2 regions of the Pseudomonas sp. S2_B10 genome follow, and region 2 is predicted to be linked to the other one. Evidence: predicted binding sites of a transcription regulator. Region 2 holds the regulator's gene; the other holds the start of a gene.

Region 1 (3,413 bases), 1.3 Mb from region 2:
CCAAGCCGCAGGCTGGCTGCACTGGACTGCTCAGCCGCCAACGCGGTGCTATGGGAAAGCCCGGCCGCCTGGGTGACGTTCTGGTTGATGTCCTCAACCACCTGCGCCTGTTGCAGCGTAGCGCTGGCAATCGACGCATTGAGACCGTTGAGATTACGTAACGCCTGGCCAATCGCATTAAGGCTCGCCCCGGCCAGTCCCGCCTGTTCAATGGTCAGTTGCGAGGCCTTGCTGCTGTCGCCGATCACCTTCACCGCAGCCTCCGAATGATTCTGCAAACGCTCGATCATCGACTGAATCTCCGCCGTCGATTTCTGCGTACGCTGGGCCAGCAAGCGCACCTCATCGGCGACTACGGCGAACCCGCGACCCTGTTCACCCGCACGCGCCGCTTCAATCGCCGCGTTCAAGGCCAGCAGGTTGGTCTGTTCGGCAATCGAACGAATCACCTCCAGCACGCTGCCAATCTGCGTACTCTCCGCCGCCAGGGTGCGGATCACTTCCACCGCCTGATCGATCGTGCCCGAGAGCTTGTCGATCTGTTGCAGGCTGCCGTCAATATTGATCTGCCCCTGTTGCGCCTGCGCTTCGGCATCGCGCATTTCTGCGGCGGCGTGTTCGGCGTTTTTCGCCACGTCCTGCACGCCGTAGGTGACTTCGTTGATCGCTGTGGCCACCAGTTCCATCTGCTGCGACTGCTGCTGGCTGCGCTGCTGCGCCTGCGAGGCATCGTTACCCAGCTCGCTGGAAGACTGGCCCAAAGCGCTGGCCGAGACCTGCAGATCACCAATCACTCGGCGCAGCTTGGCGGTGAAGGCATTGAAGTGATGGGCCAGTTCGGTGACTTCATCCTTGCCATGGGTATCGAGGCTGCGGGTCAGGTCGCTTTCGCCACTGGCGATGTTGGCCATCGCATTCACGGTTTCCTGCAACGGACGGACGATGCTGCGTGCGATCAGAATCACCAGCAGCGCCATGATCAGCGCAATCGCCAGGCCGATGGCCGACGCCTTGATCATCTGCCCCTGGAATTCGGCTTGCACATCGTCGACATACACGCCGGAGCCGATCACCCAGCCCCACGGCTCAAACAGCTTCACATAAGAGGTCTTGGCAACGGGATCAGTCGCTCCCGGCTTCGGCCAGCGATAATTGACCATGCCCGCGCCTTTTGCCTTGGCGATGGCGACCATTTCGCTGAACACCGCAAAGCCGTCCGGGTCGCGGATCGCCGAAAGGTTCTGGCCTTCGAGTTTGGGGTTGGTCGGGTGCATGACCATCACGGGCGTGAGGTCGTTGATCCAGAAGTAGTCGCTCTGGTCGTAGCGCAGGCCACGGATCGCGGTCAGCGCCTGCTTTTGCGCGGCATCCCTGGTCAGGGTGCCAGCGGTCTCAAGACCTTGGTAATAGGTGAGCAGGCCACTGGCGGTCTGCACCACGTGCTGGGTTTTCTGCGCCTTGGCGTGGTAGAGGTCGTCATGGATCTGCTTGAGCATCAGCACGCCCAAGGTCAGCAACATGACCACCGCCACGATCAAGATGAGCCACAAGCGTCGGCTGATCGACACACTGCGCAAGCTGTTCATAACGCTGTCACTCCGGATTCTTGTTCCTGTAATAAACGATCGCCAGCATCCAGCCACAGCTGTGGGCTCGCGATCGCGCGACTTGAGCCGCCTAACGCGGGGAGCGCTATTAAGGCTTGTCTGTTAGGATTTCGGCCCCGCGCGCGAAAACCTGAATCCGGTTTTGATATTTCACGGAATTTTTACCGTTTCGTGTGGATCCTGTGCGCGCGCAATCGCTACAGCTTTTACCGGCTACGCTGGACGCAGTGAACGAAAAAATACTATCGGGGCATGCCCGCGTGCATCGCTCTTTGGGGGATTGATGGATCTTTGGACCGCCTTGCAGGCACTGATTCTAGGAGTTGTAGAAGGGCTGACGGAGTTTTTGCCCATTTCGAGCACCGGACACCAGATCATCGTCGCCGACTTGCTGAACTTCGGCGGCGAGCGGGCCATGGCGTTCAACATCATCATTCAGCTCGGCGCGATCCTCGCGGTGGTCTGGGAGTTTCGGCGCAAGATCCTCGACGTGGTGATCGGCCTGCCGACCCAGCCGAGCGCACGGCGTTTCACCGCCAACCTGCTGATCGCCTTCCTGCCGGCCGTAGTGCTCGGCGTAATTTTTGCCGATCTGATCCACGAATATCTGTTCAACCCGATCACCGTGGCGGCGGCGCTGGTCATCGGCGGGATCATCATGTTGTGGGCCGAACAGCGCCAGCATGAAGTCCACGCCGAAACCGTCGACGAGATTCGCTGGACCGACGCGCTGAAAATCGGCTTCGCGCAATGCCTGGCGATGATTCCCGGCACCTCGCGTTCCGGCTCGACAATTATTGGCGGGTTGCTGTTCGGCCTGTCACGCAAGACCGCCACCGAGTTCTCGTTCTTCCTCGCCATGCCAACCATGGTCGGTGCGGCGGTGTATTCCGGTTACAAATACCGCGACCTGTTCGTACCGGCGGATTTCCCGGTATTCGCCATTGGTTTTGTCACGGCGTTCATCTTCGCCATGATTGCTGTACGCGGCCTGCTCAAGTTCATTGGCAGCCACAGCTACGCAGCCTTTGCCTGGTACCGGATTGCGTTCGGCCTGTTCATTCTGGCCACCTGGCAGTTCGGCTGGGTGGATTGGTCGGCAGCGAAGGCATGAATGATCCGCGCACGCGCCGCCCTGAGGGACGACCTACAGGCGGCCGCGTTCAGCATCTGAAATTGAAGCTTGTGGTGTTGCTGATCGTCTGCGCGCTGCCGCTGTTCGGCTCGCTGTCGATGTGGCTCAGCGGCATCTCGCGGGTGCCGCTGTCGGCGTACGGGATTGTCAGTGTGCTGGCGTTCTTTCTGTACTGGGCCGACAAACGCAAAGCCCGCGCCGACGCCTGGCGCACCCCGGAAAATATCCTGCATGCGGTCGAACTGGCGGGCGGCTGGCCGGGAGCGTTGATTGCGCAGCAGGTGTTTCGGCACAAAACGCGCAAGGTGTCGTTTCAGATTCTGTTCTGGGCGATCGTGTTGCTGCATCAGGTGTTCTGGATTGACCAGATTTTCCTCGGTTCCAACCTGTTGTCTTTGATCTAAAGAACACACTTACCCCTGTAGGAGCTGCCGAAGGCTGCGATCTTTTGGGACGCAGAGCGTCCCCGGCTGCATTCCCACGCAGAGCGTGGGAACGATCAATCCTCGCTGATGAGTCGCCTGACAAACCGCCTTCGCGAGCAGGCTCGCTCCCACAGGATTTGCGTGCTTACAAAAGCAGGCCGATTTGGGTTTTCTTAGGCAACTTGCCCACCACCAGTTGATGCGATCGCTGCAACAAACCCTGTAATTCCTCGGCACCCAGCGGGT
Region 2 (3,413 bases):
ATTGCATTGAGCAGATCTGCATCATCCGGACGGCTTTCCAGCTCGACCAGTTGTTCGGACAGTTGCTCAAGAATCTCGCCGGCCTCAACCAGGAAATCCTGAAGGATCTCTTCATCGGCGCCGAAGCTCATTAATGGGGTGCTCCTACAGGTCTAAAAACCCAAAAAACCCGAATTCCGAAACTCTAGAATCCAAGGCTGGATAACAAATCGTCCACATCGTCCTGACCGGACACAACGTCTTCTCGTTTATCGGCATGAATCTGCGGACCTTCACCCTGCGAGAGATGTTTTTGTGGATCTTTTTCAGCAAGCATTGCGGCGCGGTCATGTTCGATGCCCGCAAAGCGGTCGACCTGACTGGCCATGAGCACGAGTTTGAGCAGATTGCTTTCGACTTCGGTGACCAGTTGGGTCACACGCTTGATCACTTGACCTGTGAGGTCCTGGTAATCCTGAGCCAGCAGGATGTCGTTGAGGTTGCTCGACACCGCACGGTTGTCCGTGCTGCTGCGTGACAGAAAACCGTCGACCCGGCGCGCCAGTTCGCGGAACTCTTCAGCCCCGACCTCGCGACGCATGAAGCGGCCCCAATCGGCGCTCAACGTCTGCGCTTCATCAGCGAGACTGTTGACCACCGGCGTGGCGCTTTCCACCAGATCCATGGTGCGGTTGGCCGCGGCTTCCGTCAGCTTGACCACATAGCCCAGGCGTTCGGTGGCGTCGGTGATTTGCGACACTTCCTCGGCCTGCGGCATGTGCGGATCGATCTGGAAATTGACGATCGCACTGTGCAGTTCACGTGTGAGCTTGCCCACTTCCTGATACAGGCCGCGGTCACGGGTCTGATTGAGCTCATGGATCAGTTGCACCGCGTCGCCGAACTTGCCTTTTTCAAGGCTCTCGACCAGTTCGACCGCGTGTTTTTTCAAGGTCGATTCGAAATCGCCCTGTGATGATTCGTTATGCTCCATAGCTCCCCCGCGCATTCATCAGCCGATGCGTTCGAAAATCTTCTCGATTTTGTCTTTCAACGCTTGAGCCGTGAAAGGTTTGACTACGTAACCGTTCACACCGGCCTGAGCGGCCTCGATGATCTGCTCGCGCTTGGCTTCAGCAGTCACCATCAACACCGGGAGGTGCTTGAGTTTTTCATCGGCGCGCACGTGACGCAGCAGGTCGATACCGGTCATGCCCGGCATGTTCCAGTCCGTTACCAGAAAGTCGATGCTGCCGCTGTTGAGCACCGGAATGGCAGTGGTGCCATCGTCGGCCTCGACGGTGTTGGTGAACCCAAGATCGCGCAGCAGGTTCTTGATGATCCGCCGCATCGTTGAGAAGTCATCAACGATGAGGATTTTCATGTCTTTGTTCAATTCGACCTCCAAGCAGTCTTAAACGCGCCCAGCACCTGGACGCGCCACTTCAATCAATCGGCGCAGCACTTAAAGTTTGTCTGGAGCACAACGGATCGAGACCGGCGCCGTTCATCACCGCACCAGCCTCGTTTCGCAGTGTCCCCACACTGCCTTCAGCGCGCTCGCCACTCCCCCAAACGCCCCCGCAGACGGGCCGCGCACTGGCTGTGTAACTGGCTGACCCGCGATTCACTGACGCCAAGGACTTCACCGATCTCCTTGAGGTTCAGCTCTTCGTCGTAGTACAGCGCCAACACCAGTCGCTCACGCTCCGGCAAATTGGCAATCGCGTCCGCCAGCGCCGCCTGGAAGCGTTCATCTTCCAGATCGCGTGACGGCTCCATATGAGCACTGGCGCCATCCTCGTGCAGCCCTTCGTGTTCGCCGTCCTGCAACAGGTCGTCGAAACTGAACAGGCGACTGCCCAAGGTGTCATTCAGAATCCCGTAGTAATCGTCGAGACTCAATTGGAGTTCGGCCGCAACCTCGTGATCTTTAGCGTCACGGCCGGTTTTAGCTTCAATCGAGCGAATCGCGTCGCTGACCATCCTGGTATTACGGTGAACCGAGCGTGGTGCCCAATCCCCTTTGCGCACTTCATCGAGCATCGCGCCGCGGATTCGAATGCCCGCGTACGTTTCGAAACTGGCGCCTTTGCTGGCGTCGTATTTAGTCGAGACTTCCAGCAAACCGATCATCCCGGCCTGGATCAGGTCTTCGACCTGCACGCTGGCCGGCAGGCGCGCCAGCAAGTGATAGGCAATGCGCTTGACCAGTGGCGCGTAACGCTCGATCAATTCGTATTGCGCGTCACGCGCCGACTTTTTGTAAAGATTCATGCCACTGGCGGTCATATCACAGGCCCTGCGGTTTGCTGCACGAGACGCTCGACGAAAAATTCCAGATGCCCGCGCGGGTTGGCCGGCAGCGGCCAGGTGTCGACCTTCTGGGCGATGGCCTTGAAGGCCAGCGCGCACTTGGAACGGGGAAAGGCTTCGTAGACGGCGCGCTGCTTCTGCACTGCCTTGCGCACGCTTTCGTCGTACGGCACGGCGCCGACGTATTGTAGGGCGACGTCGAGGAAGCGATCCGTGACCTTGGTCAACTTGGCGAACAGGTTGCGCCCTTCCTGCGGGCTCTGCGCCATGTTGGCCAGCACGCGGAAGCGGTTCATGCCGTAATCGCGGTTGAGCAACTTGATCAGCGCGTAAGCATCGGTGATCGAAGTCGGCTCGTCGCAGACCACCAGCAACACTTCCTGGGCGGCACGAACGAAACTGACTACCGAGTCACCAATACCCGCAGCGGTGTCGATCACCAGCACGTCGAGATTGTCGCCGATGTCGCTGAACGCCTGGATCAGGCCGGCGTGCTGCGCCGGGCTCAGGTGCACCATGCTCTGCGTGCCGGAGGCCGCCGGCACGATGCGAATCCCGCCCGGGCCTTGCAACAGCACGTCGCGCAGTTCGCAACGGCCTTCGATGACGTCGGCCAGTGTGCGCTTGGGTGTCAGCCCCAGCAGAACGTCGACGTTCGCCAGGCCCAGGTCGGCGTCCAGCAGCATGACCCGACGGCCAAGCTCTGCCAGCGCCAGCGACAAGTTCACTGACACGTTAGTCTTGCCGACGCCACCTTTGCCGCCGGTCACCGCGATCACCTGTACGGGATGCATGCTGCCCATGTTATTTCTTTACCTTGTCTTGCATAGACGGAGGCCACATTACTGGCTGCGCGTTCCTGATCGGAACAATGCGTGGCAGACCATCGATGTAGGTACAAAAACTGTTCATGATTACCTCAGCCAACCTGCTTGGTCGGGCTGTGATAGATATCAGCGAACATGTCAGCCATGGCTTCTTCGCTGGGTTCTTCCTGCATTTGCACGCTGACGGAGCGGGTGACCAGTTGATGACGGCGCGGCAGATGCAAATCATCCGGAATCCGTGGGCCATCGGTCAGATACGCGACCGGCAATTCATGACTGATCGCCAGGCTC

Evidence for each region. Region 2 encodes FliA, which starts transcription of late flagellar genes. Its sites were predicted from a motif close to CTAAAGTTTNNNNNNNNNNNGCCGNTAA; they were not measured.
Region 1: AB4O45_RS26770 (methyl-accepting chemotaxis protein) is a predicted target of FliA. The motif match lies at 1,715-1,742, and genes of this name have one in related genera.

The regions. Positions count from the first base shown of each region.
Region 1 covers NZ_CP162768.1:5,966,731-5,970,143, forward strand. The annotation lists gene AB4O45_RS26770 (methyl-accepting chemotaxis protein) at 1-1,586, opposite strand, end outside; gene AB4O45_RS26775 (undecaprenyl-diphosphate phosphatase) at 1,891-2,721, shown strand; gene AB4O45_RS26780 (DUF1294 domain-containing protein) at 2,718-3,146, shown strand; gene AB4O45_RS26785 (MmcQ/YjbR family DNA-binding protein) at 3,313-3,413, opposite strand, start outside.
Region 2 covers NZ_CP162768.1:4,691,395-4,694,807, reverse strand. The annotation lists gene AB4O45_RS20980 (chemotaxis protein CheA) at 1-131, opposite strand, end outside; gene AB4O45_RS20975 (protein phosphatase CheZ) at 185-973, opposite strand; gene AB4O45_RS20970 (chemotaxis response regulator CheY) at 992-1,363, opposite strand; gene fliA (RNA polymerase sigma factor FliA) at 1,531-2,271, opposite strand; gene fleN (flagellar synthesis regulator FleN) at 2,268-3,098, opposite strand; gene flhF (flagellar biosynthesis protein FlhF) at 3,215-3,413, opposite strand, start outside.